One region of the Streptomyces cynarae genome, then DNA from elsewhere that is predicted to be linked to it. Evidence: riboswitches for the same ligand, from Rfam matches in the RefSeq annotation. Region 1 holds a riboswitch; each other region holds the start of a gene.
The links. Region 1 has a riboswitch for S-adenosylmethionine ahead of thrC (threonine synthase). Riboswitches for the same ligand answer to the same signal wherever they lie in the genome.
Positions count from the first base shown of each region.

Region 2: linked by a shared signal. The riboswitch ahead of N8I84_RS06335 (amino acid ABC transporter permease) and the one ahead of thrC (threonine synthase) in region 1 are both predicted to bind S-adenosylmethionine.
Region 3: linked by a shared signal. The riboswitch ahead of N8I84_RS11925 (aminotransferase class V-fold PLP-dependent enzyme) and the one ahead of thrC (threonine synthase) in region 1 are both predicted to bind S-adenosylmethionine.

Region 1 is NZ_CP106793.1:4,123,900-4,133,799, reverse strand. Features, by position in the region: gene N8I84_RS18890 (extracellular solute-binding protein) at 1-866, shown strand, start outside; gene N8I84_RS18885 (DUF3263 domain-containing protein) at 916-1,143, shown strand; partial or broken gene otsB (trehalose-phosphatase) at 1,224-2,068, shown strand; gene N8I84_RS18875 (alpha,alpha-trehalose-phosphate synthase (UDP-forming)) at 2,203-3,636, opposite strand; gene N8I84_RS18870 (glucosyl-3-phosphoglycerate synthase) at 3,734-4,705, opposite strand; SAM riboswitch class I at 4,899-5,042, shown strand; gene thrC (threonine synthase) at 5,061-6,341, shown strand; gene N8I84_RS18860 (MoaD/ThiS family protein) at 6,394-6,669, shown strand; gene N8I84_RS18855 (cold-shock protein) at 7,119-7,322, shown strand; gene groL (chaperonin GroEL) at 7,675-9,300, shown strand; gene N8I84_RS18845 (NADH:flavin oxidoreductase) at 9,511-9,900, shown strand, end outside.
Region 2 is NZ_CP106793.1:1,333,416-1,343,315, reverse strand. Features, by position in the region: gene N8I84_RS06365 (ABC transporter ATP-binding protein) at 1-367, shown strand, start outside; gene N8I84_RS06360 (ABC transporter permease) at 364-1,242, shown strand; gene N8I84_RS06355 (ABC transporter substrate-binding protein) at 1,308-2,405, shown strand; gene N8I84_RS06350 (COG4705 family protein) at 2,469-3,269, opposite strand; gene N8I84_RS06345 (hypothetical protein) at 3,426-3,998, opposite strand; gene N8I84_RS06340 (glutathione S-transferase C-terminal domain-containing protein) at 4,498-5,382, shown strand; SAM riboswitch class IV at 5,471-5,580, shown strand; gene N8I84_RS06335 (amino acid ABC transporter permease) at 5,933-6,892, shown strand; gene N8I84_RS06330 (amino acid ABC transporter ATP-binding protein) at 6,889-7,674, shown strand; gene N8I84_RS06325 (ABC transporter substrate-binding protein) at 7,758-8,783, shown strand; gene N8I84_RS42685 (putative leader peptide) at 8,884-8,994, shown strand; gene N8I84_RS06320 (LLM class flavin-dependent oxidoreductase) at 9,107-9,900, shown strand, end outside.
Region 3 is NZ_CP106793.1:2,540,183-2,550,082, reverse strand. Features, by position in the region: gene N8I84_RS11970 (L,D-transpeptidase) at 1-306, shown strand, start outside; gene N8I84_RS11965 (response regulator) at 352-753, opposite strand; gene ctaE (aa3-type cytochrome oxidase subunit III) at 934-1,554, shown strand; gene qcrC (cytochrome bc1 complex diheme cytochrome c subunit) at 1,664-2,476, shown strand; gene qcrA (cytochrome bc1 complex Rieske iron-sulfur subunit) at 2,473-3,531, shown strand; gene qcrB (cytochrome bc1 complex cytochrome b subunit) at 3,528-5,165, shown strand; gene trpD (anthranilate phosphoribosyltransferase) at 5,302-6,366, shown strand; gene N8I84_RS11935 (PRC-barrel domain-containing protein) at 6,461-6,817, shown strand; gene N8I84_RS11930 (hypothetical protein) at 6,845-7,015, shown strand; SAM riboswitch class IV at 7,096-7,212, shown strand; gene N8I84_RS11925 (aminotransferase class V-fold PLP-dependent enzyme) at 7,399-8,760, shown strand; gene N8I84_RS11920 (Lrp/AsnC family transcriptional regulator) at 8,805-9,086, opposite strand; gene N8I84_RS11915 (rhomboid family intramembrane serine protease) at 9,083-9,814, opposite strand.

The sequences.
Region 1 (9,900 bases):
TGAACCGTACCCAGTACGGGATGCCGTTCGCCGCCTCCACGCGGATCCTCTTCTACAACAAGACGCTGTTCTCCGAGGCCGGCATCACCACCCCGCCGCAGAGCTGGAGCGACCTGGCGACGGACGCGCAGCTCCTCAAGGCCAAGGGGGTGACGTACCCGTACGCGCTGCCGCTCGGCCCCGAGGAGGCGCAGGCGGAGACGATGCAGTGGCTGCTCAGCGGGGGCGCCGGCTACCTGAACGGCTTCGGCGGCTACGACCTCGACTCCGCGCAGAACGTGGCCACCTTCACCTGGCTGAAGGACAACCTGGTGGGCAAGGGGCTGACGGGTCCGGTGGCACCGGGGAAGCTGAACCGCGCCGACGCCTTCGCCGCGTTCACGCGCGGCGAGGTGGGCATGCTGAACGGCCACCCGTCCCTGATGAAGATGGCGCGCGAGAAGGGCGTGAAGTTCGGCATGGTGCCGATGCCCGGGATCAACGGCCGGGCGAAGTCGACCATGGGCGTGGCGGACTGGATGACGGCCTTCCAGCAGGGCGGCCACAAGGACCAGATCCGTGAGTTCCTCGACTACGTGTACAGCGAGAAGAACGTGCTGTCCTTCTCCCGCGAGTACGACCTGCTGCCGGTGACGAGCTCCGCGCAGGAGGCCATGGCGCGCTCGCCCCAGGACCAGGACCTCGAGCCGTTCCTCCAGGAGCTGCCGAGCGCTGAGTTGTACCCCGTGGGCAAGACCTCGTGGGCGACGGTCAGCGCGGACATCAAGAACCGGATAGGCAAGGCGGTCGGCCCGGACGGCAGCCCGGCGGCGATCCTGGCCCAGCTGCAGCGGGCGGCCGTGACAGCGGACAGCGCGGCCCGCTGACGGCGGAGACGCGGGGGAGCGTGTCGGACCCTCCGGTTACCGTTCCCCCATGGACGACCTGAACCCCAGAGAGAAGGCCATCCTGGCCCTGGAGGGCCGCGGTTTCCCCGGGCCGGGGGCCAAGGAGCGGGCCATACGGGAGCAGCTCGGTCTCGCCCCCGTCCGCTACTACCAGCTGCTCAACGCCCTCCTCGACGACCCCAGGGCCCTGGCCCACGCCCCGGTCACCGTCAACCGCCTCCGCCGCATCCGCGAGGCACGCCGCGCGGAACGCTGAGCGCGTGACCGCAAAACGCGCCGGGCGCGCCCCCGTGACCCCGTGGGTGCGCCCGGCCGCACGCCGATAGGGTCGGACCCATGGGCAGCCACACGGACTCCTTGCCGACGCCCGCCACCCCGGCCGGGCGTGACGGTCTCGACGCCATCCTCGCCCGGCCCGAGCGGGCCGTCCTCGCCTTCGACTTCGACGGGACGCTCGCCCCGATCGTCCCCGACCCCGACCAGGCCCGCGCCCACCCCGACGCGGTCCCCGCCCTCGCGGCCATCGCCCCGAAGGTCGCCTCCGTCGCCGTCGTCACCGGCCGCCCCGCCGGCGTCGCCGTCCGCCACGGCGGCTTCGCGGGCGTCCCCGGGCTCGACCACCTCGTCGTCCTCGGCCACTACGGCGCCGAACGCTGGGACGCCCGCACCGGCACCGTCACCGCCCCGGCCCCCACCCCGGAGTCGCCGCCGTCCGCGCCGAACTCCCCGGTCACCTCGACGAGATCGGCGCCTGGCGCGGCACCTGGATCGAGGAGAAGGGCCGCGCCGTCGCCGTCCACACCCGCCGCGCGGAGGACCCGCAGGCCGCCTTCGAAGCCCTGCGCGGCCCCCTCGCCGAGCTCGCCGCCCGCCACGGCCTGATCGTCGAACCCGGCCGCATGGTCCTGGAACTGCGCCCGCCGGGCATGGACAAGGGGGTGGCCCTGGCGGAGTACGTCCGTGAGACCGGCGCCGAATCGGTCATGTACGCCGGCGACGACCTCGGCGACCTCCCCGCCTTCGCCGCCGTCGACAAACTCCGCTCCGACGGCGTCCCCGGCCTCCTGGTCTGCAGCGGCAGCGACGAGGTCACGGAACTCGCGAAGAGGGCGGACCTGGTGGTCGACGGCCCGCAGGGGGTCGTACAGCTACTGAGGTCATTGGCAGAGAGGCTGGCGTGAGGCGCGCCCCTTCAGGGGCGCGGGGCTGTGTCGATGTGCGGCTCCGCCGCGATGGGGGTCCCCCCCCGTTCGAGCGAAGCTGAGAACTCGGGGGAGCGAGCAGCCAGAGGCGGCCCGCACCCGGAAAACCGCCCTCAAACCTCCAGCGCAGCCAACTGATCCAAGAACCACCGTGCCGGCGGAAGCGCCGTAGCCTGCGCAGCAAGCCGCTTCGAGCGCTCCGTCCGCTCACCCGCCGGCATCGACAACGCCTCGTGCAATGCCTCCGCCGTGCCCCGGATGTCGTACGGATTGACCGTCACCGCGTCGTCGCCCAGCTCCTCGTACGCCCCGGCCTCCCGCGACAGCACCAGCGCACACCCCTGGTCCGACAGCACCGGAACCTCCTTGGCGACTAGGTTCATGCCGTCCCGGATGGGGTTCACCAGGGCCACGTCGGCGAGCCGGTACGCGGCGAGAGAGCGCGCGAAGTCGTCCTTGACGTGCATCTCGACCGGGGTCCAGCCCGGCGTCCCGTACCTTTCGTTGATCTCCGCGGCCACCCGCTGGACCTCCGCCGTGTACTCCCGGTAGACGGTCAGGTCCTGGCGGGACGGGTACGCGAACGCCACGTGGACCACCCGTTCGCGCCACTCCGGACGGGACTCCAGCAGCTCCTCGTACGCCAGCAGGCCCCGCACGATGTTCTTCGACAGCTCCGTCCGGTCCACCCGCACGATCACCTTGCGGGGGCGGCCGTCGGGCCCGGTGCCGATCTGCTGCCGCAGGATCGCCATCCGTTCGTCCACATCCGGCCGGTGCGCCCGCTCGCGCAGGAAGTCCGCGTCCGCGCCCAGGCCGTGCACCCCGATCCTGGTGTCCCCCAGCCCGCCGACGAGCGCCTCGCAGCAGCCGGCGAAGGCGTCCGCCCACCTCTGGGTGAGGAAGCCGAGCCGGTCGGCGCCCAGCATGCCGCGCAGCACCTGCTCCGCGATGTCGTCGGGCAGCATCCGGAAGTAGTCCACCGGCGCCCACGGCGTGTGCGAGAAGTGACCGATCCGCAGGTCCGGCCGCAACTGCCGCAGCATCCCCGGGACCAGCGTCAGGTGGTAGTCCTGCACCACGACCGCCGCCCCCTCGGCCGCCTCCTCGGCCAGCGCCTCGGCGAACGCGCGGTTGTAGGCCTCGTACGACGACCACGCGTGCCGGAACTCCCTGCCGAAGACCGGCTCCAGCGGAGTCTGGTACAGCATGTGGTGGACGAACCACAGCACCGAGTTCGCGATGCCGTTGTACGCCTCGGAGAACACCGTCGGGTCGATGTCGAGCATCCGGACCCGCCGCCCGCCGGTGTCGGCCGGATCAAGTGCGCCACCCGTGCGGCGTACCGCCTCGCGGTCGCCGTCGTTCAGGGCTGCGCACACCCAGACCGCGCCCGCGTCGGGGCCGATCGCCGACAGGCCGGACACCAGGCCGCCCCCGCCGCGTTTGGCGGTGAGCCGCCCGGAGTCGTCCAGCGCGTACGAGACGGGGCCGCGGTTGGATGCGACGAGGATGCGGGCGCCGTGCGCATGCTGCGTGGAAGCCATGCCACGAAACCTAGCCCGAGCCGAAAACGCTCAAACGTACGGTTCGGCCGTATGCGGAACCGTGTCCGTCACGTCCGGACGCCCGGCAGAGCATGATTCAGGCCACCTTTCGTTCCATGTACTCCGCGATCTCCGCCATCGGCGGCCTCTCCTCCACGTCCACCGAGTACGTGCGGGGCTGGAAGCGGCCCTCGACCCGTTCGAACTGCGTGAGGACCGGGCGGACCAGATGGCCCCGGGCCAGGCGGAGCTGGGCCGTGCGGTAGATCGCGGCGGCCATGCGGCCGAGCGCCTGGCCGTCCTGGTGGCGGTGCTTGCGCACACCGACGTCGACCTGGGCCAGTGCGTCCAGGCCCACCAGGTGCAGCGCGTCCACCAGCATGCCCAGCTCGACGCCGTACCCGACCGGGAAGGGGAGCCGTTCCAGCAGGGAGCGGCGGGCCGCGTACTCGCCGCCGAGCGGCTGGACGAATCCGGCGAGCTGCGGCCAGTGCATGTTCAGCAGGGGGCGCGCCATCAGTTCCGTGACGCGGCCGCCCTGTCCCGCGGTCCTGCCGGAGGCGGGCGAATCCGACTCGGTGCCGAGCGGCCGGTCGTACATCGCCTTCACCAGGTCCACGTCCGGGTCGGTGAGCAGCGGGCCCACGATCCCGGTCACGAAGTCCGACGAGAACTCCTTCAGGTCCGCGTCCACGAAGCAGACGATGTCCCCGCCGGTGACGAGCAGGGAGCGCCACAGCACCTCGCCCTTGCCGGGCACGGCCGGTATGCGCGGCAGGATCGTGTCGCGGTGCACCACCCTCGCGCCGGCCGCGGCGGCGACCTGGGACGTGCGGTCGGTGGAACCGGAGTCGACGACGACGATCTCGTCGACCAGCGGAACCTGCCGCACGAGGTCGTGGCGGATGACGGAGACGATCTCGCCGACCGTCTCCTCCTCGTTGAGCGCGGGCAGCACGACGCTGACCGAGGAGCCCGAGGCTCGTTTGGCGGCCATGATCTGGTGGAGCGGGCGATCGGTGACGGACCAGGAGCGGGTGCTCAGCCAGCGCTCGACTTCTTCCAGCACAGTCTGCGGCTCCTCACGTTCGTACGGGGTGGGGGGTGAGTCGGTGACGGTCGAACTGTCTCTCTTGTGATCCATCTCGCGGTTCGGACGACTATCTCAACTCTCCCGGCCGTCGGTTACAGTCTTGAACAACGCCGGTGACCATCGCATGTCGGGGTCCACCCCCGCCCGCCCCGGCGAAACAACCACATACAGCTCATCCAGAGGGGCAGAGGGACACGGCCCGGTGAAGCCCCGGCAACCCTCCAGTCGGCTCTCGTCTTCGCAGGCGGGGCTCCCGGCTAGGGAAGGTGCCAATTCCGTCTCACGGCGAGGTGCGTCGTGGGGAAGATGAGGAGAAAGGGCCTCGCCTGACATGGCTGTGCAGACAGTTGCAAGCACCACCGACTCCGTGAACCTCGGCCCCGCCGCGGCCCTGTCCTGCCGCGAGTGCGGCCACCGGGTGCCGCTCGGCCCGGTCTTCGCCTGCGAGGAGTGTTTCGGCCCGCTGGAGGTCGCCTACGACTTCTCGGGCTACGACACCGAGGAGCTGCGGAAGCGTATCGAGGCGGGCCCCGCGAACATCTGGCGCTATGCGCCGCTGCTGCCGGTCCCGGCGGACGTCGCCGACAAGCCGAACCTCAACCCGGGCTGGACCAAGCTCGTCAAGGCCGACAACCTGGCGCGCGAGCTGGGAGTCACCGGCGGGTTGTATGTGAAGGACGACTCCGGTAACCCGACGCACTCCTTCAAGGACCGCGTGGTCGCCCAGGCCCTGGAGGCGGCGCGCGTCTTCGGCTTCACCACCCTGTCCTGCTCCTCCACCGGCAACCTCGCGGGCGCGGTCGGCGCCGCGGCGGCCCGCGCCGGCTTCCGCTCCTGCGTGTTCATCCCGCACGACCTGGAGCAGGGCAAGGTCGTCATGGCCGCGATCTACGGCGGCGAGCTCGTCGGCATCGAGGGCAACTACGACGACGTGAACCGCTTCTGCTCCGAGCTGATCGGCGACCCGGCGGGCGAGGGCTGGGGCTTCGTCAACGTCAACCTGCGGCCGTACTACGCGGAGGGCTCCAAGACCCTGGCGTACGAGATCGCCGAGCAGCTCGGCTGGGAGCTGCCGGACCAGATCGTGGTGCCGATCGCCTCCGGTTCGCAGCTGACGAAGATCGACAAGGGTCTGCAGGAGCTGATCAAGCTCGGGCTCGTCGAGGACAAGCCGTACAAGATCTTCGGCGCGCAGGCCGAGGGCTGCTCGCCGGTGTCGACGGCGTACAAGGCGGGCCACGACGTCGTACGGCCGCAGAAGCCGAACACGATCGCCAAGTCGCTGGCCATCGGCAACCCGGCCGACGGCCCGTACGTCCTGGACATCGCCCGCCGCACGGGTGGCTCCGTGGAGGACGTGACGGACGAGCAGATCGTCGAGGCCATCAAGCTGCTGGCGCGCACCGAGGGCATCTTCGCCGAGACGGCGGGCGGCGTGACCGTCGGCGTCACGCGCAAGCTGATCGAGAACGGCGTCCTCGACCCGGCGAGGACGACGGTCGTCCTCAACACCGGGGACGGTCTGAAGACGCTGGACGCGGTGGCCGACACGGGGCTGACCGCGACGATCCGTCCCACCCTCGAGTCCTTCCGCGAGGCCGGTCTCGTCTGACCTCCGCCCGCCACAACCCACCAGCCGTACCCCGACCGGAGGTCATCCCCCGATGAGCGTCACCGTCCGCATCCCCACCATCCTGCGCACCTACACGGGCGGCCGAGCCGAGGTCGCCGCCGAGGGCGCGACCCTCGCCGAGGTCATCGCCGACCTGGAGAAGAACCACACCGGCATCGCCGCCCGCGTCCTGGACGACCAGGGCAAGCTGCGCCGTTTCGTCAACGTGTACGTGAACGACGACGACGTCCGCTTCGAGCAGGGCCTTGAGACCGCCACCCCGGACGGCGCGGGCGTCTCCATCATCCCGGCGGTCGCGGGCGGCTGACGGTCGTTCGGACGCGCGATCCTTACCCTCGGTAACGCAGGTAACCGAGAGTTCATCGAATTGCCCTCTCCGTGAGAGAAACGGAGGGGGCAATTCTGCATGGTTGAGCGGGGTACAGTTGGGGAACGCGCTCCCGGACTCCCCTTCCGGGTCCGCGATCAGCTGCCGCGCGCCCGACAAGAAGTAGCCAAAGTGTGCAGGGCTTTTGCGCCATTCATTCCCTTTGCCCGGCCCGACTTGCCCTGAATTCAGGCGAATTCTCCGTACATTCCCGACCGGTCGGACCCCGAATTCTCGTCCGATTGACCTGTTGCAGACGGCAGTTGGACAGATACATTCAGCCGCGGTCGACGCGTTCCGGCGCACGCCCCCAACCGTTGGGGGGTGAGGTCTGACCCGGATCCGCGAAGTGTGGATCTGTGCAAGGGCCAGTAATAGGGGAGTTAGGCATGGCTCAGGGCACCGTCAAGTGGTTCAACGCGGAGAAGGGGTACGGCTTCATCGCGGTCGACGGTGGTGCGGACGTCTTCGTCCACTACAGCGCGATCCAGATGGACGGCTACCGCACCCTTGAAGAGGGCCAGCGGGTCGAGTTCGAGATCTCGCAGGGTCAGAAGGGCCCGCAGGCGGACATGGTCCGCGTGACCGCCTGATACAACGCGCCGACGACTGAACTGTTCGACGTGTCGAGGGGCTCGTATCCCGTCCGGGGTACGGGCCCCTCGGTCGTGTCCGGCCACCGGCTCCTCCAGGGGGCGCGCAGCAGCGTCCACCTGCGGATCATGCTCCCGAGTTCACCCTCCGGTCCCCGAGAGCCGCTTGCACTCGGCAGGGGCGAGTGCTAATCATTGGCGTTAGCACTCTGAAGGTGAGAGTGACAACAGAAGGACCGGGTCGGTGAGGCCGCGGACCGGGTGGGGCAAGGAACCTCCGGTCGGGGCCGTCCGTCGCGGGCGCGGGCGCGGTCCGAAGTAATCACCCCCAGTCCTGGGAGGACCACTTCACATGGCCAAGATCATCGCGTTCGACGAGGAGGCGCGGCGCGGCCTCGAGCGCGGCATGAACCAGCTCGCGGACGCCGTCAAGGTGACCCTCGGCCCCAAGGGCCGCAACGTCGTCCTCGAGAAGAAGTGGGGCGCCCCCACGATCACCAACGACGGTGTCTCCATCGCCAAGGAGATCGAGCTCGAGGACCCGTACGAGAAGATCGGCGCCGAGCTGGTCAAGGAAGTCGCCAAGAAGACGGACGACGTCGCCGGTGACGGTACGACCACCGCGACCGTGCTGGCCCAGGCGCTGGTCCGCGAGGGCCTGCGCAACGTGGCCGCCGGTGCCAACCCGATGGGCCTGAAGCGCGGCATCGAGAAGGCCGTCGAGGCCGTCTCCGCCGCCCTGCTCGAGCAGGCCAAGGACGTCGAGACCAAGGAGCAGATCGCCTCCACGGCCTCCATCTCCGCCGCCGACACCCAGATCGGCGAGCTGATCGCCGAGGCCATGGACAAGGTCGGCAAGGAAGGCGTCATCACCGTCGAGGAGTCGCAGACCTTCGGTCTGGAGCTGGAGCTCACCGAGGGCATGCGCTTCGACAAGGGCTACATCTCGGCGTACTTCGCCACCGACATGGAGCGTATGGAGGCCGTCCTCGACGACCCGTACATCCTGATCGCCAACTCCAAGATCTCCTCGGTCAAGGACCTGCTCCCGCTGCTGGAGAAGGTCATGCAGTCGGGCAAGCCGCTGCTGATCATCGCCGAGGACGTCGAGGGCGAGGCTCTGTCGACCCTGGTCGTCAACAAGATCCGCGGCACCTTCAAGTCCGTCGCCGTCAAGGCCCCGGGCTTCGGTGACCGCCGCAAGGCCATGCTCGGCGACATCGCCATCCTCACGGGCGGCGAGGTCATCTCCGAGGAGGTCGGCCTCAAGCTGGACAACGCGACCCTGGACCTCCTGGGCCGCGCCCGCAAGGTCGTCATCACCAAGGACGAGACCACCATCGTCGACGGTGCCGGCTCGGCCGACCAGGTCTCCGGCCGCGTCAACCAGATCCGCGCCGAGATCGAGAACAGCGACTCCGACTACGACCGCGAGAAGCTGCAGGAGCGCCTGGCGAAGCTGGCCGGCGGCGTGGCCGTCATCAAGGCCGGTGCCGCCACCGAGGTGGAGCTCAAGGAGCGCAAGCACCGCATCGAGGACGCCGTCCGCAACGCGAAGGCGGCCGTCGAGGAGGGCATCGTCGCCGGTGGTGGCGTGGCCCTGGTCCAGGCGGCGCAGAACTCCTTCGAGAAGCTGGACCTCGACGGTGACGAGGCCGTCGGCGCCGAGATCGTCCGCAAGGCCCTGACCGCCCCGCTGACCCAGATCGCCGTCAACGCCGGCCTCGAGGGCGGCGTCGTGGTGGAGAAGGTCCGCAACCTCACCCCGGGCCACGGCCTGAACGCCGCGACCGGTGAGTACGTGGACATGATCGCCGAAGGCATCATCGACCCGGCGAAGGTGACCCGTTCCGCGCTGCAGAACGCCGCCTCCATCGCCGCGCTGTTCCTCACCACCGAGGCCGTCATCGCCGACAAGCCGGAGAAGGCCGCCGCGCCCGCCGGTGGCGGCATGCCGGGCGGTGACATGGACTTCTGATCCTTCCGAGGATCGGTACCAGTCCTTCCGTACGAGGGCGGCACTCCCTGTCTGTGGCAGGGGGTGCCGCCCTCGGGCGTGTCCGGGATCACGCGGGCGTCCCGCCCGGCCGGGAATGTGGGGCAGCGCATAGGCAGTTGCTTCAGAAGCTGCAACAATGCGCGCGCACATACCAGTCGGTTAACACAGCGATCCCGAGGAGCCCCTCACGTGACCGTCACCACGCCCGCCTCCCGCGCGGCCCAGATCCTGTCCCGTCCGATCGCGCTGGGTGGCCTCACCATCCCGAACCGGATCGTGATGGCGCCGATGACCCGCATGTTCTCCCCGGGCGGTGTCCCCGGTGAGGACGTGCGCTCCTACTACGCGCGCCGCGCCGCGGCCGGCGTCGGGCTGATCGTCACCGAGGGCACCTACGTCGGCCACGAGTCGGCCGGCAACAGCTCGCGCGTGCCCCGGTTCCACGGTGAGGAGCAGCTTGCGGGATGGGCGAAGGTCGCCGAGGACGTGCACGCGGCGGGCGGCACCATCGTGCCCCAGCTGTGGCACATCGGCATGGTCCGTGAGCAGGGGCAGAACCCCTTCCCGGACGCCCCCGCC
Region 2 (9,900 bases), 2.8 Mb from region 1:
GGCCGCGGCCCTGATCAACGAACCCAAGATCCTGATCATGGACGAGCCGTTCGGTGCCCTCGACGTGCAGACCAAGGCGATCATGTCGACCGAGCTGCTGGCCCTGTGGGAGCAGATCCGGCCGTCCGTCGTCTTCATCACCCACGACCTCGACGAGGCCGTGGCACTCGCCGACCGCGTCGTCGTCATGACGTCGAGCCCCGGATCGGTCAAAGCGGTCTTCGACATCGACCTGCCGCGCCCGCGCGGCTCGGTCCAGGAGATCCGTTTCGAGCCCCGCTTCATCGAACTGCAGCACCAGATCTGGGACACGCTGCGCGAGGAGGTGGAGCGCGCCTACGCACGCACCGCAGGAGGTAAGGCATGACCACGACGTCCACCGCTCCCGCCGCTCCGGTCAGCGGCGGTCAGGTATCGGCCGCTGCCGCCGCCAGAAGCGCCGTCCGACGCCGCGTCGCGCTGGTGTGGGCGGGCCGCATCGGCCTCGCGGTCGTCGTCATCGGCGGCTGGCAGGCGTTCACCACGTGGGGGATCGTCGACCCGTTCTTCTTCGGGCAGCCGTCAGGCATCGCCAAGCGGCTGGTCGACCTCTTCCAGAACGGCACGGAGTTCGGGTCCTTCTACTCGAACATCTGGACCACGATCCAGGAGGCGCTCGCCGGCTTCGCCCTCGGGTCCGTCACCGGAGTGGTCTTCGGCGTGGCGCTGGGGCAGAGCCGCTTCCTGTCCGACGTGCTCGGCCCCTACATCAAGATGGTCAACGCGATCCCGCGCATCGTCCTCGGCTCGATCTTCATCGTCGCCTTCGGCATCGGCGTGACCCCGAAGATCCTGCTCGCCGCGGTGCTGGTGTTCTTCATCGTCTTCTTCAACGCCTTCCAGGGCGTCCGCGAGGTCGACCGCAACATCCTCGCCAACGCCAGGGTGCTCGGCGCCTCGCAGATGCAGATCATCCGCCACGTCATCGTGCCGTCCGCGCTCACCTGGATCATCGCGAGTCTGCACAGCGCGTTCGGATTCGCCATCGTCGGCGCGCTGGTCGGGGAGGTGCTGGGCGCACAGAGCGGCCTCGGCCTGGTCATCAAGACCGCGCAGAACAACTTCGACCCCAATGGTGTGTTCGCGACGATGCTCGTCATCTCGGTCATCGTGCTCGGCGCCGAGTGGCTGATCAGCAAGCTCGAGCACCGGCTGCTGTCCTGGCGCCCCCCGGCCCCGTCCGAGGCGTCGAACGCCCTCTGACTCAGTCCCTCCCCGCCCTCTCCGCTCTTCCCCTGCCCCACCCCAGAAAAGGAATGTGGCCAGCCATGTCAAGACGATCCGCCGCCGTCACCGCCTCCCTCCTCACCGTCCTCGCCCTCGGCACGGCCACCGCCTGTTCCAGCGGCTCCCACAGCGGCTCCCAGAGCGTCGGCAGCTCCGGCGGCGTGCCCACGGTGAAGCTCATGGTCGGCGGCATAGACAAGCAGATCTACCTGCCCTACCAACTCGCCCAGAACCTCGGTTTCTACAAGAAGTACGGCGTAAATGTGGAGCTGAGCACCGAGCAGGACGGCGGTGTCGGTGCCGAGGACGCCATGGCCTCGGGCCAGGTGGACATGGCGGGCGCCTGGTACAACCACACGATCGAGTTCCAGGCCAAGGGCAAGGCGGTCGAGGACGTGGTCCAGCTCTCCGGCGCGCCGGGCGAGCGTGAGATGTGCACCAAGAAGTCGGGCGTCACCTCGGCCGCCGACTTCAAGGGCAAGACCCTCGGCGTCACCGACCTGGGTTCGGGCACCGACACCCTCACCCAGTTCCTGGCCGCCAAGAAGGGCGTCAAGACCAGCGACTTCCACCGGATCGGGGTCGGCGCCGGCTCCACCGCCATCGCCGCGCTGCAGAACGGCAAGGTGGACTGTGTGATGACGACACAGCCGACGGTCGCCGCGATCGAGAAGAAGGGCGTCGGTGCCTCCGCGATCGACCTGGCCACCACGCAGGGCGCCACGGCGGCGATGGGCGGTGCCTTCCCCGCGGCCAGTGTGCTCGCCCGCACCGACTGGGTGAACCAGAACAAGGCCACCGTGCAGAAGGTCGTCGACGCGCTCGTGGCCACCATGCACTGGATCAACGCGCACAGCGCGGCCGACATCGCGAACAAGCTCCCGGCGTCGTTCGTGTCGAACCAGTTGGTGACCAAGGCCGACTACATCGCAGCCCTGAACGAGGACAAGGGCCAGTTCCTCCCGGACGGCATCATGCCGGCCGGCGGTCCGAAGACCTCATTGGCGACGGAGAAGTTGGTCGGCAACGTGAAGGGTTCGGTGGACCTCAGCAAGACGTTCACCAACGACTTCGCCATCCAGGCCAACAAGACCGAGGGCTTCAAGACCACCACGACCCCCGCGGGGGCGGACGGCTGAGCCTGCCACCGACACGACGTCGCCCCGCCTGTCAGCATCAGCGGCAGGCGGGGCGGTGCCATGTCACACTGCGGCCGAGTCGCTCCCGACGTCGCGTCGCGAGACCGTCAGGTAGGCGACGAAGCCGAGGATCGCGACCGTCCACGACAGGGTGACCGGGCCCAGGCCCCAGTCCAGCCCGCCGCGCTTGTGGGGCAGGGCCATCCAGTCGGCGATCGACGCACCGAGCGGGCGGGTGATGACGTACGCGGACCAGAACGCGACCACCGGGCCGAGCAGGCCCCCGCGGTGGGCGACCGCCGGCACCGAGATGGCGACGGCGTACAGAGCGACGGACCCCAGGTAGCCGAAGCCGATCGTGGCGCTCAGGTCGCCCGCGGCCGTACCGAGCGCGAACGTGGCGAGCACGGCCGCCCAGTAGAACGCCTCTCGGCGGCGGGTGGAGATGCTGTGGATGGACAGGGTCCGCTCGCTCGCGTACCACAGGGCGAAGACGGCGGCCAGCGCCACCAGGAACAGCGGCGTCGAGAGCGCGTAGGGCACGCCGAGACCCACGTGCAGGACGTCGGCGGCCATCGTGCCGAACACGCTGACCATGACGATGGCGGTCCAGTAGACCCAGGCCACGTACCGGCGCACCGCGAACTGCAGGACCAGGGACCCGACCAGGACGAGGGCGCCGAGGCCGACCGCGGGGATCGGGCCGAGCAGACGGGCCAGGTAGTCGGAGGCGGTCTCGCCCATTCCGGTGGTCAGTACCTTGATGATCCAGAAGTAGACGCTGACTTCCGGCACCTTGTTCGCCGCCCGGCGTATGCGGGTGTGGGCGTGCGGCCGGTCGTCCAGGACGTGCTCTGTGCTCATGGCAGGCACGATGACATGGGGAACTGCTGCTTCCACAGGTCCCTTTGCCATTGTTTTGGATCTTCTGGTGCAGGCGTTGCCGTAGAGGTTCGGAAACGCGGAGCCGCCCCTCTCGGTGGGGGAGGGGCGGCTGCGGTCGCTACATGGACCGGCTGATCAAGATGCCGGAGGCGTGGGGAAATCCGTCACGAAGCTGCACGGTACGTTGATCGGTCGGCCCGGGCCCGGGTTCCCGCCCGACGTGGTGCAAGTGCCCTCCTGCACCCGTCCGTCCGCAGTCAACACGGAGACGTACACGACGGCATCTCTCTCTGCCAGCGTGGCGTCGATGACGTTGCTCGGCCCTCCCACCGGCAGCCAGCCGCTGACAGCGTGGCCCGCGTCCGGACCCGTCTCGGCGACTGTCAGGACGTACACCTGCCCGTTGCACACCGCCGAGATGTACTTGGTCTCCCCGTGGACGACCGAGTCGATGTCGAAGCAGCCCGCGGGCGGCGTCGGCGGCTTCGGCTTGGGGCACTTGTCCTTGTCGTGGTCGCCGCCGGCGTCGGTCGTGTGGTGATCGCAGCTGTCGGTCGGGCGTACGGTCTCGCCGCGTCCGACGGCTGCGGCGGGAGTGGCCAGTCCGACCGCCATCACGAGCGCAAGCGAGGCGAGCTTGCCGGCCTTCCGGTACCTCTCGCGCGCCAGCGGTCCGAGAGAGAAGGGCGTCCTGCTTTCAGGGCTCATCCATGGGCTCCTTGTCCGAACGGTTCCGGGTGGTCCCCCGAAGCCTGACCCGCCCACGCGGCGGTCCTCGGCACGCCCTGCCGGGCGGGCCCGTATATCAGCTGGTCGGACCACCCGATTGCCTCCGGTCGAGGGAGCCACCACGCGTGAGACGCGTCCCTCTCACTCTGCGGACCACCCTCTTGACGCGGGCCGGAGCCGGATCGACACTTCATGGGAGATTTCCTAGTGGACGGGTAGGGAAACCATGGGGCGCCCGAGGCCGGTCATCAGCCGTGTTCATCGCACGCGCCGGCAGTCCCTCCTGCTGACCTCCCGCCTTCACATCGATCTGCTGCGCGTCTGCAGCGCGAGCAGCCGCCGGCGCTGAAACAGGCGGAGCCGCGCCGCGCCCCGCCACCCCGCGTCCCCGCCACCCCGCGCCGTTCGCGCCGGGGAGCGCCGCCTGCCCGCGGGCCACCGCCCCCGCACCCTCGCGTCCCAGAACCTCGGGAGAGACATGTCCGCCCATGCCCTGACCGCACTCCCGTCCGCACAGCCGGTCCCCGCCTTCCGCGGCCGGATCGGCTGTGACGCCCGCAGCGGCCACTACGCCGTGCCGCGCCGCTACCGTCTCCACCTGTCGCCGGCGTGTCCGCACTGTCTGCGGATAGCCATCACGCACAGCCTGCTCGGCCTCGAGGACGTCTGTCCCGTCACGCTGCTGCCCGCGGTGCCCGACGGACCCGGCGGCGAGTACTCCGCGCTGCGTCCGCTGTACGAGGCCAGTGCCCACCGCTATCCCGGAGCCGCCCTGACGCCGGTGCTCAGCGACGACTGGTCGGGCCGGATCGTCAGCACCCATGCTCCGGACATCATGCGCGATCTGGCGCGGCACTTCGGCACGGACCACCCCGCGCTGTATCCGTACGGGGCGGACGCCGAGATCGAGGGTGTCCAGCGGCTGTGCGAGCAGGGCATCGACGCGGCCGCCCAGCGCGCCGGACGCGTCGACGCCGACACGGAGGAACGGGACGCCGCGCTCACCTCGCTGCTGTGCACCCTGCGGTCACTGGAAGGACGGCTCGCCCGTCAGGAGTACCTGCTCGGCGACCACCTCACCGCAGCGGACGTGGAGTTGTGGGTCAGCCTGGTGCAGCTCGACACCGTGCACCGCTGGCACCTGGACGCCACCGCGGTGCACCGCATCGCCGACCACCCGCACCTGTGGGCGTACGCCCGCCGGCTGGCCGCCCACCCCGCCTTCGGTCCGCACCTCGACCACGCCGGCATCGCCCGACGGCACCACGCGCACTGCCGGGGGCTGGAGGCCGCGGGCGCCGCCGTGCAGATCCTGGACTGGGCCTCGCACGTCCCCAACGGCGCGGCGACCCACACCGGTTGAGCGGGAGAACGGCGCCGCTGAGCACGTATCACCTGCCGGACGCACGTTGACATCGCTTACGGCGCCTGTATTGACTTGACGCCAGAAAGGTCATGAGCGTCAGCGACAAGCCCTGGCTGGCTGACCGGCAACCCTCGCACCGCGGTGGGGTGCCCCAGGTGACGACCCGACCGGATGACGTTTCGGTAAGCGCGTGGCCCCCCCGGGCCGGAAGAACGACGGAGACGGTGATGTACGCAGCCTCGAGGACAGCCGCAGTGCGGCTCCGCGGCCTCGTCCTGCTGTGCGCCAACCGTTCCGTCGACCTGCTCCGCGTCAACAGCGCACTGTGTACCACCCCGGGCTCTGCCCGCTGTCACGGCTGACGGCGTTCTGAATCCCTGACGCGCACCGCCGCCGCGGTGCGCCCTCGTTCCGTCCCGTCCCCGGTGCACTGCGCTTCACCAGCCTCGTCACGCCGCGGCCCCGCGTCGCCAGGCGGTGCCGCGGCGCGCCGCCCGGGGCTTCCGACTCCGCTGGAGCCTGTCATGAGTGAACCCCGGGAGCCGCCGTGTCCCTCGCCCCGGCGCCACCCGACGAAGAGACCGCGGCCAAGCCCCTCGCGGCCCAGCGGGTGCTGCCCCTGCGCCGGCCGGGCCGCTGGATCGCCACGGCGGTCGTGCTGGTCCTCGTGGCCCAGTTCGTCCACGGCCTGGTGTCCAACCCGTTCTACCAGTGGGACCGCTTCGCCTACTGGTTCCTGCGCCCCACCATCCTCGACGGGCTGGTCATCACGCTCGAAGTCACCGCCCTCAGCGCCGTGTCGGGCCTGCTCGGCGGTATTGTGCTCGCGCTGGCCCGGCTCTCCAAGAGCCCGGTCCTGCGCGCGGTCAGCTGGACGTACGTGTGGGCGCTGCGCTCCATACCGCTGATCGTGGTGCTGATCTTCCTCTTCAACTTCAGCGCCCTGTACAAGACGTTGAGCGTCGGCGTGCCCTTCGGCCCCGCGTTCTTCAGCTTCGACGAGTCCAAGCTCGCCACCGACATGGTCGTCGCCGTCGTAGGACTGAGCCTGAACGAGGCGGCGTACGCGGCGGAGGTGGTCCGCGGCGGCATCCTCTCGGTCGACCAGGGCCAGCACGAGGCGGCCGCCGCACTCGGCCTGCCGAAGGGCCACCAGTTCAGGCGGATCGTCTTTCCGCAGGCCCTCAGGTCCATCACCCCGAACTACGTCAACCAGCTGATCGGCCTGGTCAAAAGCACGTCACTGGTGTTCTACGTGTCGCTGCTCGACCTGTTCGGCTCCGCGCAGACCATGGGCAGCACCTACCCCGGCGACATCGTGCCGCTGCTGCTGGTCGTCACCGTCTGGTACCTGATCCTGACGAGCCTCGTGTCCGTCGTCCAGTTCTACGTCGAGCGGTACTACGCCCGCGGCGCCACCCGCGCGCTGCCGCCGACCCCGTTGCAGAAGCTCCGCACCGGTCTCGCCGATCTGCGGGCCCGTGCGCGCAGGGAGGCCGCCGTATGACCACCGACACGCTCCGGACCCGCCCCGCCGCCATCCAGGTGCACGACGTGCGCAAGGCGTTCGGCGCCCATCAGGTGCTGCACGGCGTGGAGTTGACCGTACGACCGGGCGAGGTGACCGTGATCCTCGGCCCGTCCGGTTCCGGCAAGTCCACCCTGCTGCGGGTGATCAACCACCTGGAGAAGCCCGACCGCGGCCATGTCAGCGTGGGCGGCGAACCCATCGGCGTGCGCCGACACGGAGACCACCTCAAGGAGCTGAGCGAGCGGGTCATCCTCGGCCAGCGCAGCCGCATCGGATTCGTCTTCCAGAACTTCAACCTCTTCCCGCATCTCACCGTGCTGGAGAACGTGACGGCGGCGCCGGTGGCGACCGGCAAGCTGACCAAGCCGGAAGCCAGGAACCTCGCCCTGGACCTGCTCGGCCGGGTCGGACTCGCCGACAAGACCGGCGCCTACCCGCGGCAGCTGTCCGGCGGCCAGCAGCAGCGCGTCGCCATCGCCCGCGCGCTCGCCCTGCGGCCCGGCGTCATCCTCTTCGACGAACCCACCTCAGCGCTCGACCCCGAACTCGTCGGCGAGGTGCTGGCCGTCATCAAGGACCTGGCCGGCGGCGGCACCACGCTGGTCATCGTCACCCACGAGATCGGCTTCGCCCGCGAATGCGCCGACCGGGTGATCTTCATGGACGACGGCCGGATCGTCGAACAGGGGCCGCCTGCCGAGGTCCTCGACAACCCGCGGCACGAGCGGACCCGGGACTTCCTGAGCAAGGTGCTCTGAAACCGCCGGTTCCGCGTTCCGCTCCACAGCCTCCCCCCGCGCCACCACCGCCACCGCTCACCGCTCACCGAACAAGGACAGTCATGCCCACTCTCAGTCTCCGCACCCGACTCCTGCGCGGCCTCACCGCGGGCACCGCCGTCGCCTCCCTCGCCGCCGGACTCGCCGCATGCGGGGGCACGAGCGACGCCGCCACCAACACGGACAGCGCATCCTCCGGCAGGGTCACCGTGGGGCAGCTCTCCAACGGCGCTGCCACGCAGACCGCCCTCAAGGTGTCCGAGGTGAAATCCCTCAATGCCGAACTGCCCGCCGCCATCCGCAAGAGCGGCAAGCTGGAGATCGGCATCGGCGCCCTGCCCTCCGGCTTCGCACCGCTGGCGTACGTGGGCAGCGACCAGAGGACCCTCACCGGCGCGGAACCCGACTTCGGCCGCCTGGTCGCCGCGGTCCTCGGCCTCAAGCCCGAGCTGAGGAACTTCACCTGGGAGAACCTGTTCGTCGGCATCGACAGCGGCAAGGTCGACGTGGCCTTCTCGAACGTCACCGACACCGAGGAGCGCAAGAAGAAGTACGAGTTCGCCTCCTACCGGCAGGACAACCTGGCCTTCGAGGTGCCGAGGACGAGCACCTGGAACTTCGACGGCGACTACGAGAACCTCGCGGGCAGGACCGTCTCGGTCGGCTCGGGCACCAACCAGGAGAAGATCCTCCTGGAGTGGAAGGCGAAGCTGGCCAAGGAGGGCAAGAAGCTCACCGTCAAGTACTACCCGGACCGCAACGGCACCTACCTGGCGCTGTCCAGCGGCAAGATCGACGCGTACTTCGGCCCCAACCCCGGTATCGCCTACCACATCAGGCAGGTCGCGAACACGCCCCAGGCGACCCGCAACGCGGGTGAGTTCTCCGGTGCCGGCGAGTCCCTGCAAGGCCTGATCGCTGCGACCGCGAAGAAGGACAGCGGGCTCGCCAAACCGCTCGCCGACGCCATCAACCACCTGATCGAGAACGGTCAGTACGCCAAGTGGCTGGCCGCCTGGAACCTGTCCAACGAGGCCGTCGCCAAGTCCGAGGTCAACCCGCCCGGGCTGCCGCTCGACAACTCCTGACCGCAGGGATTCCCGGAGTGCGGAACAGACGGCGGGGCCGGACTGTTGTCGTTGAGACGAGTTGCGCGCCACGACGGCTGTTCGGACGGAGGTGCAGGACGTGACCCGCACCGTGCACGCCCGCGCCCTGAACCCGTCCCGCCGTCCGCTTCTGCACTCCCGGGCCCACATCGACCTGCTGCGCGTGGCCGGCGCGCTCTGTTGCTCCTGAGCGTTCCCAGCCTTCGGCCGGGTGTACCCCCCCATCTCGCTGCGCTCGCCCCCTGCCGCGCCCGCTCGCGCCGGCCGGCGTTCTCGTACGGACCTCAGGAAGGCACCCACTCGTGTCCTCGACTTCCCCCTCCCATCTGCACCTTGCCCTCGCCCTGGACGGCACCGGCTGGCATCCCGCGTCCTGGCGCGAGCCCGTGGCCCGGCCCCGGGACCTGTTCACGGCCCGGTACTGGGCCGACCTGATCACCGAAGCCGAAGAGGGTCTGCTCGACTTCGTCACCATCGAGGACGGCCTCGGACCTCAGTCCTCACACTTCCTCGACCCGGACGAGCGCACCGACCAGGTCCGCGGACGCCTGGACGCAGTGCTCATCGCCTCCCGTGTCGCGCCACTGACCCGGCACATAGGGCTGGTGCCGACCGTGGTGGCCACCCACACGGAGCCGTTCCACATCTCCAAGGCGATCGCCACTCTCGACTACGTCAGCACGGGCCGTGCGGGCCTGCGCGTGCTGATCACCGCCCGTCCGAACGAGGCCGCCCACTTCGGCCGCCGCACGATCCCCCGCATCGAGGCCTACGACAGCCCGGACGCACAGGAGTTGGTGACCGACCTCTTCGACGAGGCCGCCGACCACGTCGAGGCCGTCCGGCGCCTGTGGGACAGCTGGGAGGACGACGCGGAGATCCGGGACGTCGCCACCGGCCGCTTCATCGACCGGGACAAGCTGCACTACATCGACTTCGAGGGCAAGTACTTCGACGTCAAGGGCCCCTCCATCACGCCTCGACCACCCCAGGGCCAGCCGGTCGTCACCGCTCTCGCCCACCAGACCGTCCCCTACCGGCTGGTGGCCCGCCAGGCCGACGTCGGCTACGTCACCCCGCACGACGCCGACCAGGC
Region 3 (9,900 bases), 1.6 Mb from region 1:
GCCCGGGTCACCTGGAGCGGCGAGTACGTGCACGCCGCCCCCTGGTCCGTGGGCTCCCAGGGGTACGCCAACGTCAGCCACGGCTGCACGGGGATGAGCACCTCGTACGCCCAGTGGTTCTACAACACGGTCCGGCAGGGCGACATCGTCCAGGTCGTCAACTCGGGCGGCAAACAGATGGAACCGTTCGGCAACGGCTTCGGCGACTGGAACGTGGACTGGGAGAAGTGGCAGAAGGGCAGCGCCCTGACCCCCGACACCTCGAACCCCGCGATGACGGCACGACTGAGCCCGGAGAGCGTCTGAGCGCCCCTGGAAGGGGCGCGAGGCAAAACGCCGGGAACCGAGCTCTCAGGCGCTCGAAAGGGCCCTGCGCCGCAACAGCCCGGCCAGAGCAGAGGCGAACTCGACAGGTTCGACCGGCAGCGCCACCGCCGCATCCGCGCGGCTCCAGGTCGCGAGCCACGCATCCTGAGGCCGAGCGATCAGCACCAGCACCGGCGGACAATTGAAGATCTCGTCCTTGATCTGCCGGCACACGCCCATGCCCCCCATCGGCACGGCCTCGCCGTCCAGCACGCACACGTCGATGCCGCCCTTGTCCAGCTCCCTGAGCACGGCCTCCGGCGTGGCGCACTCCACGAACTCCACCTCGGGAACGTCCGGAGCCGGCCTGCGGCCGGAGGCCAGCCGCACCTGGGCGCGGGTGTTGGAGTCGTCGCTGTAGACCAGCACCGTGGCGGTCGGCTGCATGCTTCCCTCCGGGACGTCGTCGTCGTACGGAACGGACCATCGGTGCGGATGCTACCCCCTGGAACACCGGGCCGACACCGGCGCGCACCCCCCTTCGGTGCGCCCATCCGGGCACTACAGACGGTACGGACACTCCGAACGGCACCCCCCGGAGTGAGGGCGAGATAAGCGACCGACATAATGTCGGTCGTGGCGACAGCAACGACAGTAGAAACCGGGCACGCGCACCCGTCGGTCAACCGGCCGAACCTCACCAGCGTCGGAACCATCATCTGGCTGAGTTCCGAGCTGATGTTCTTCGCGGCCCTCTTCGCGATGTACTTCACCCTGCGATCGGTGACCGGGCCGGCTCACTGGAAGGAGATGGCGAGCCATCTCAACTTCCCGTTCTCGGCGACGAACACCACGATCCTGGTGCTCTCCTCCCTGACCTGCCAGCTCGGCGTGTTCGCCGCCGAGCGCGGGGACGTGAAGAAGCTCCGGGGCTGGTTCATCGTCACCTTCATCATGGGTGCGATCTTCGTCGGCGGTCAGATCTTCGAGTACACCGAGCTGGTCAAGAAGGACGGCCTCTCGCTGTCCTCGGACCCGTACGGCTCGGTGTTCTACCTGACCACCGGCTTCCACGGCCTGCACGTGACGGGTGGTCTCATCGCCTTCCTGCTGGTCCTCGGCCGCACCTACGCGGCGCGCAGGTTCACCCATGAGCAGGCGACCGCCGCCATCGTCGTGTCCTACTACTGGCACTTCGTCGATGTCGTCTGGATCGGCCTCTTCGCCACGATCTACATGATCCGGTAGTCGGCCGCCGCGCGGCGGACGGTCCCCGACCGGGGGAGCCGATCGCCCCCGACGACCCGATCCACCTCCAGAAGCATCGACGCAGAAGATCCTGACACCGGGGTAATCCGTGAAAAAGCTCTCCGCACGACGACGCCATCCGCTGGCGGCTGTCGTCGTCCTACTCCTCGCGCTGGCGGCCACCGGGGGGCTGTACGCAGCGTTCGCGCCCGCGACCCAGGCGCAGGCCGATACGACCGCCCAGTCCCTCGCCATCGACGAGGGCAAGAAGCTCTACCAGGTGGGCTGCGCCAGCTGCCACGGCACCAACGGTCAGGGCAGCTCCGACGGTCCGAGCCTGGTGGGCGTGGGTGCCGCGGCCGTCGACTTCCAGGTCGGCACCGGTCGTATGCCGGCGGCCACCTCGCAGGGCGCCCAGGTGCCGCGGAAGAAGCCGATCTACAACCAGACCCAGATCGACCAGCTCGCGGCGTACATCTCGTCCCTCGGCGCCGGACCGGCGATCCCGACGAAGAACGACTACAGCCCGGAAGGCGCCGACATCGCCAAGGGCGGTGAGCTCTTCCGTACGAACTGCGCGCAGTGCCACAACTTCACCGGTGAGGGCGGCGCGCTGACGCACGGCAAGTTCGCCCCGAGCCTCGAGGGTGTCGCCCCCAAGCACATCTACGAGGCCATGCTGACGGGCCCGCAGAACATGCCGTCCTTCCCGGACACCACGCTGTCGCAGCAGAACAAGAAGGACATCATCGCGTACCTGAACGCGGTCAACGGTGACCAGACCGAGAACCCCGGCGGTCTCAAGCTGGGCGGCCTCGGCCCGGTCTCCGAGGGCCTGTTCGCCTGGATCTTCGGCCTCGGCGCGCTGATCGTCGTCGCCGTCTGGGTCGCCGCTCGGACCGCAAAGGCCAAGAAGTCATGAGTAGCCACGACATTCCAGAAGAGAACCTGCCCGCTGAGCAGGACACCGAGTCCGGTGCGGTAGCCGTCGCGGACGAGGAGAACCCGTTCGCCGACCCGGGGCTGCCGCCCCACGAGCACCGCATCCAGGACATCGACGAGCGGGCCGCCAAGCGCTCCGAGCGCACGGTCGCCCTGCTGTTCACCGTGTCGATGCTGGCCACCATCGGCTTCATCGCCTCGTACGTCGGGATCCCGAACGACAAGTCGATCTACGTCTTCCCGATCGGGCACATCAGCGCGATGAACTTCGCGCTGGGCCTGACGCTCGGCGTGGCGCTGTTCACGATCGGCGCGGGCGCGGTCCACTGGGCCCGCACCCTGATGTCCGACGTGGAGATCGCCGACGAGCGTCACCCGGTCGAGGCGTCCCCCGAGGTCAAGGCCAAGGTCATGGCCGACTTCCGGCAGGGCGCCAAGGAGTCGGTGATCGGCCGCCGCAAGCTGATCCGCACCACGATGCTCGGCGCGCTGGCCATGTTCCCGCTCTCCGGCCTCTTCCTGCTGCGCGACCTCGGCTCCCTGCCCGGGACGAAGTTGCGCCACACGATGTGGTCCAAGGGCAAGCTCCTCGTCAACATGAACACGAACCAGCCGCTGCGTCCCTCGGACGTCCAGGTCGGTTCGCTCACCTTCGCCAAGCCCGAGGGCCTGGAGGAGACCAGCGAGGACTTCCAGGTGGAGATCGCCAAGGCGGCGCTGATGATCGTCCGGCTGCAGCCGGAGAACATCAAGGACAAGAAGGAACTGTCCTGGTCCCACGAGGGCATCGTGGCGTTCTCCAAGATCTGCACCCACGTCGGTTGCCCGATCTCCCTGTACGAGCAGCAGACGCACCACGTCCTCTGCCCGTGCCACCAGTCCACCTTCGACCTCTCCGACGGTGCCCGGGTCATCTTCGGCCCGGCCGGTCACGCCCTGCCGCAGCTGCGCATCGGCGTCAACGCGGACGGTTACCTCGAGGCGCTCGGCGACTTCGAGGAGCCCGTCGGTCCTGCCTTCTGGGAGCGCGGATGAGCACTACAACGAGCAACGGGTCCGCGTCTCGCGGACGGGCACCGGCCGGCGAGCGCGTCTCCGACTGGGCCGACGGACGCCTGGGCATCTACACCCTGGCCAAGTCGAACATGCGGAAGATCTTCCCCGACCACTGGTCGTTCATGTTGGGCGAGGTCTGCCTCTACAGCTTCCTCATCATCATCCTCACGGGTGTCTACCTGACCCTGTTCTTCCACCCGTCGATGAACGAGGTGGTGTACCACGGCAGTTACGTGCCGCTGCAGGGTCAGCTGATGAGCGAGGCGTTCAACTCGACGCTGCACATCAGCTTCGACGTCCGCGGCGGTCTGCTGGTCCGGCAGATCCACCACTGGGCGGCGCTGATCTTCCTCGCCGGCATGTTCGTGCACATGATGCGCGTGTTCTTCACCGGCGCGTTCCGCAAGCCGCGTGAGATCAACTGGCTGTTCGGCTTCCTGCTGTTCGTCCTCGGCATGTTCACCGGCTTCACCGGTTACTCGCTGCCGGACGACCTGCTCTCCGGCACCGGTGTCCGCTTCATGGAGGGCGCGATCCTGTCCGTGCCGATCGTCGGCACGTACCTGTCGTTCTTCCTCTTCGGCGGCGAGTTCCCGGGCGGCGACTTCGTGGCCCGGTTCTACTCGATCCACATCCTGCTGCTGCCGGGCATCATGCTCGGCCTGGTGGTCGGCCACCTGATCCTGGTCGTCTACCACAAGCACACGCAGTTCGCGGGCCCCGGCAAGACGAACACCAACGTCGTCGGCATGCCGCTGATGCCGGTCTACATGGCCAAGGCCGGAGGCTTCTTCTTCCTGGTCTTCGGCGTCATCGCGGCCATCGCGGCGATCGCCACCATCAACCCGATCTGGGCCATCGGCCCCTACCGTCCGGACCAGGTGTCCACGGGCGCCCAGCCCGACTGGTACATGGGCTTCTCCGAGGGCCTGATCCGCACGATGCCGGGCTGGGAGATCAACTTCTGGGGTCACACGCTCGTCCTGGGTGTGTTCGTCCCGCTGGTGATCTTCCCGCTGGTCCTGGTCGCGATCGCGGTCTACCCGTTCATCGAGTCCTGGGTCACCGGCGACAAGCGCGAGCACCACATCCTGGACCGCCCGCGCAACGCTCCCACGCGCACCGCGTTCGGTGCCGCCTGGATCTCGTGGTACTTCGTGCTGCTGGTCGGTGGTGGCAACGACCTGTGGGCCACCCACTTCCACCTGTCGATCAACGCGATCACCTGGTTCGTCCGCGTCGCCTTCTTCGTGGTGCCGGTGCTCGTGTTCATCGTCACCAAGCGGATCTGCCTCGGTCTGCAGCGTCGGGACCGCGACAAGGTGCTGCACGGCCGCGAGTCGGGCATCATCAAGCGGCTGCCGCACGGTGAGTTCATCGAGGTCCACGAGCCGCTCAGCCAGGAGCAGCTGCACACGCTCACGGCGCACGAGCAGTACAAGCCGGTCGAGCTCGGCCCGACGGTCGACGAGAACGGCGTCGAGCGGAAGATCAAGGGCTCCGCGAAGCTGCGTGCCAAGCTCAGCAACGCGTACTACGGGGAGGACAACCAGATCCCCAAGCCCACGGTCGAGGAGTACAAGGAGATCACGAGCGGCCACGGCCACCACTGATCGCTGCACGCCACGCCACGGTAAAGGGCCCCGTCCGGTGTTCGGACGGGGCCCTTCGCCATGCCCCCGGCTGGATAGGGTGGACCCGTTCGAGACTTGCGTCCCGTAGTCCGGGACACCGACCCAGGAGCGGCTTATGAGCGCTGTGCACCCCGCTGGAGGCGACACCGCGGCGGGCCGTTCCTGGCCCCAGGTGCTGAACGGGCTCCTCGAGGGCCGCGACCAGAGCGCGGACGACACGGCCTGGGCGATGGACCGCATCATGCGCGGCGAGGCGACGGACGCGCAGATCGCCGGGTTCGTGGTGGCGCTGCGGGCCAAGGGGGAGACCGTCGAGGAGATCACCGGTGTGGTCCGGGCGATGTACGAGCACGCCAACGTGATCGAGGTGTCGGGCCGCACGGTCGACATCGTGGGCACGGGCGGCGACGGCGCGAGGACGGTGAACATCTCCACGATGTCGGCGCTGGTGGTGGCCGGCACGGGGGCCAAGGTCGTCAAGCACGGCAACCGCGCGGCCTCGTCGGCGTCGGGATCGTCGGACGTCCTGGAGAAGCTGGGCGTCAACCTGGACCTGACGCCCCAGCGGGTCGCGCAGGTCGCGGAGGAGGCGGGCATCACCTTCTGCTTCGCGGTGAAGTTCCACCCCGCGTTGCGCCATGTCGCCGCCGCGCGCGGTCAGCTGGGCATCCGGACGGTCTTCAACGCCCTCGGCCCGCTGACCAACCCGGCGAAGGTGAAGGCCCAGGCGGTCGGCGTGGCAGACCCGCGCCTGGCGCCGATGATCGCAGGTGTGCTCGCCGAGCGCGGCAACTCCTCTCTGGTGTTCCGCGGCGACGACGGCCTCGACGAGCTGACGACCACTGCCACCTCCCACGTCTGGGTGGTCCGCGACGGCAAGGTCACCGAGGAGACCTTCGACCCGCGGGACGCCGGTATCGAACTGGTGCCGGTGGAGGCCCTGCGTGGCGGCGACCCGTCCCACAACGCCGAGGTCGCCCGCCGCCTCCTCGACGGGGAGAGGGGCCCGGTACGGGACGCCGTGCTGCTGAACTCGGCTGCGGCGCTGGTGGCGCTGGAGCCGGGCGACGGCCCGCTGGCGGACCAGATCCGCACCGGCATGGCCAAGGCCGCCGAGTCGATCGACTCGGGCGCGGCCAAGCGTGCCCTGGAGCGGTGGGTGGCCGCCAGCAACGCCTGACGCCGAGCGCGCCCGCGGAAAAGGCCAGGTCAGGCTGGCCGGGGTAAAGTGAGATAAGTGGCAGCTCTCCCCGCGGGCCGCAAGGAGGCTGGGCATGATCCATTCAGCCGATATCCGCGAGTGGCGCAACCGGGACGTGATCGACGCCAAGGGCCGCAAGATCGGGTCCCTGGAGGCGGTGTACGTCGACACCACCACCGACACCCCGGCCATGGCCACCGTCCGCACCGGAATGGCGACCCGGCACAGGCTCGTCTTCGTTCCCCTGGACGAGGCGACCGTGGGACCCGGGTACGTCCAGGTGGCGCACTCCAAAGGGCAGGTGCGCAAGGCGCCGTCGATCGGTGTGGACGACGTCCTGCCCGTGGAGCGGGAAGAAGAGATCTTCAAACACTACGACAGGGCCTATGAGCCCGGTGCCGACCGCGGACGCCGCCTCGCGCGCCGCTGACCCCCGGGCCGAAAGAAGTTGGTCACCATGGCGGTCTTCCTGTTCCTGATCCTTGCGGCGGTCGCCCTCGGCATCATCGGCGCGGTCGCGAAGGGGCTGTTCTACCTCCTGATCATCGGCATAGTGGTGTTCCTGGCCAGCCTCGTCCTGTTCGGCATGCGCTGGGGGCGGCGCTCGAAGCACCACCTGGTTCGGTGACCCACCGGGACGGGACCGCCCGTCCCGGTATACGGACAGAAGTTGCGGGCAGGTGATCACCTGCCGTAATTTCCACATCAGGTCATGAGCGACAGTCATTCGGCCCCGGCCGGCTGTCCGGCAACCCTCCGTCCGTGGCGGGGTGCCCCGGGTGAAGACCAGGTCGCAGGCAGCGAGGTCTGCGGCAAGCGCGGACCCCTCGTGCCTTCCAGGGGTCCTGGTCGTTCGAGGGAGCCTTCCGTGAGCAAGCGAATGCGTTAGGGCCGCAGAGCCCCGCCTCCGCATCCCCTTTTTTCCTTCACCTTCTCCGTGCCGTGGACACCGCTGCGCCCGTGCGCGCCTCCGGCACCGGTGAGTCTCGCCTGCTCTACGGGAGTACACCCATGTCCGTCTCCACCCTTGCCGCCGACCAGTCCGTCTGTGCCCCGCTGCCCGTTCTGGGTCGTGGCGTCACCGTCCCGCTCGTGACCGGCGGCGACGTCACGTACGCCGCGCTCGACTACGCGGCCAGTGCCCCCGCGCTGCAGCGCGTCTGGGACGACGTCGCGGCGTACGCCCCCTACTACGGCAGCGTCCACCGCGGTGCCGGCTACCTCTCCCAGCTGTCCACCGACCTGTTCGAGAACGCCCGCCGCACGGTCGCCGAGTTCCTCGACTGCCGCGACACCGACCAGGTGGTCTTCACCCGCTCCACCACCGACTCGCTCAACCTCCTCGCCGCCGCCCTCCCGGCCGACTGCCAGGTCTTCGTCTTCGAGACCGAGCACCACGCCTCCCTGCTGCCGTGGCGGGCCGCCCAGGTCACCTACCTCGACGCCCCGAGCAGCCCCGGGCAGGCCGTGGAGACCCTGGAGCGCGCCCTCGCCGACCGCGCCCCCTACGGCCCGGCCCTGGTCTGCGTCACCGGCGCCTCCAACGTCACCGGCGAGCTGTGGCCGGTACAGGAGCTGGCGGCGGCCGCGCACGTGCACGGCGCCCGTATCGTCCTGGACGCCGCCCAGCTCGCCCCGCACCACCCGGTGTCCGTCAAGGACCTCGACGTGGACTGGGTCGCCTTCTCGGGCCACAAGCTCTACGCGCCCTTCGGCTCCGGCGTCCTGGCCGGCCGCGCCGACTGGCTGCGCCAGGCCGAGCCGTACCTCGCGGGCGGCGGCGCCAGCCGCAAGGTCACGCGCAGGACGGACGGGGGAGTGGACGTGGAGTGGCACGACACGGCCGCCCGCCACGAGGCCGGCTCCCCGAACGTGATCGGCGCCTACGCCATCGCCTCCGCCTGCAAGGCCCTCACCGAGGCCGGCTTCGACACCCTGGTCGCCCGCGAGCAGCACCTGATCCGCAAGGTCAGGGAGGGCCTCGCCGACGTCCCCGAGGTCAGGATCCTCTCCCTCTTCGGCGACGACGCCGCCCGCGTCGGCGTCATCTCCTTCGTCGTCGAGGGCTGGAACAGCTCCCACTTCGCCGCCGCGCTCTCCGCCGAGTACGGCATCGGCGTCCGCGACGGCCTGTTCTGCGCCCACCCGCTGGTCCGCACCCTGCTCGGCAGCGACCCCCAGACCCAGGGCGAGTGCGGCGCGCCCGAGGCGGCGCCCGGGGAGAAGTCCCTCAACGCGATCCGGGTGAGCTTCGGCGCCGGCACCCCCGACGAGCACGTGGAGCGCTTCGTCAACGCCGTGAAGGAACTGGTCAGCGACGGTGCGCGGTGGCAGTACCGCACGGAGAACGGCCGCTGCGTCCCGGCGGTCTGAGATCGCGCAGGGCCGGTGAGGCGGTGTTCAGTGGATCGGGCGGATCAGGAGTCCAGCCCGATAGCGAACGCCGCCTCCAGGTCGTGCTGGGAGTACGTACGGAACGCCACGTGGGTGTCCGTCGCCTCGACCCCCGGGATCTTGCTGATCCGTCCGGGGATGACGTCCGCCAGCTCCTCGTGCTCCCTCACCCGCACCATGGCGATCAGGTCGTACGTCCCCGTGACGGAGAAGACCTCGCTGACGGAATCCAGCGAGGCGATCCGCTCCGCGATCTCGGGGATCCGGTCCACGCTGGTCTTGATGAGCACGATCGCGGTGATCACGGCTGCTGTTCTCCCTCGGGGGCCTCGGCTGGTGGTTTCACCCTACTCGTACGCGTGTAGCGCACCGACGCGTAGACGAACCCCAGCGAGAACCCCACCAGGTGGGCCAGGTAGGCCACCCCGGGCCCCTGGGCGGCCCGGCCCGCCGCCATCCACTGCAGGGACGCCCAGAACGGCAGCACCACCCAGGCCGGGAACCTCAGCGGCAGGAAGAACAGGAACGGGAAGAGACTGGTCACCCGCGCCTTGGGGAAGAGGAACAGGAACGCACCCAGGACCGCGGAGATCGCCCCGGACGCTCCGACCAGCGTCTGCGCCGACGCGGCGTTGGCCGCCGCGTACCCCAGCAGCGCCAGACAGCCGCATCCCAGGTAGAACAGGGCGAACTCCACATGCCCCATCCGCTCCTCGGCCATGGCCCCGAAGACGTAGAGGAAGAGCATGTTGCCCAGCAGATGCACCCAGCTGCCGTGCACGAACAGCGCGGTAGCGGGCGTGAGCGCCGCCCGCGGCGCCCCGCTGAACAGCTCCACCGGCACCACGCCCCAGCGGGCGAAGTAGGCCCGCTGCGCGGCGAGCAGCGCGTCCCCGGTCCCGTAGGCCGGACTCAACCCCGCGGCCGGTCCCACGACGAAGAGTGCGCAACACAGGACGATCAGCCCGTACGTCACCGGCGCGGGCTGTCCGCGCAGCGCTCCCACGGCCGCCCTGCTCCAGGTGCTGATCATGGTACAGAGCATGGCGTAACCGGACGGATACGCACAGAGTGCCTCGCCGCCGTGGAACGGGCGGGCGACGGGTACTCGGCAGGCCG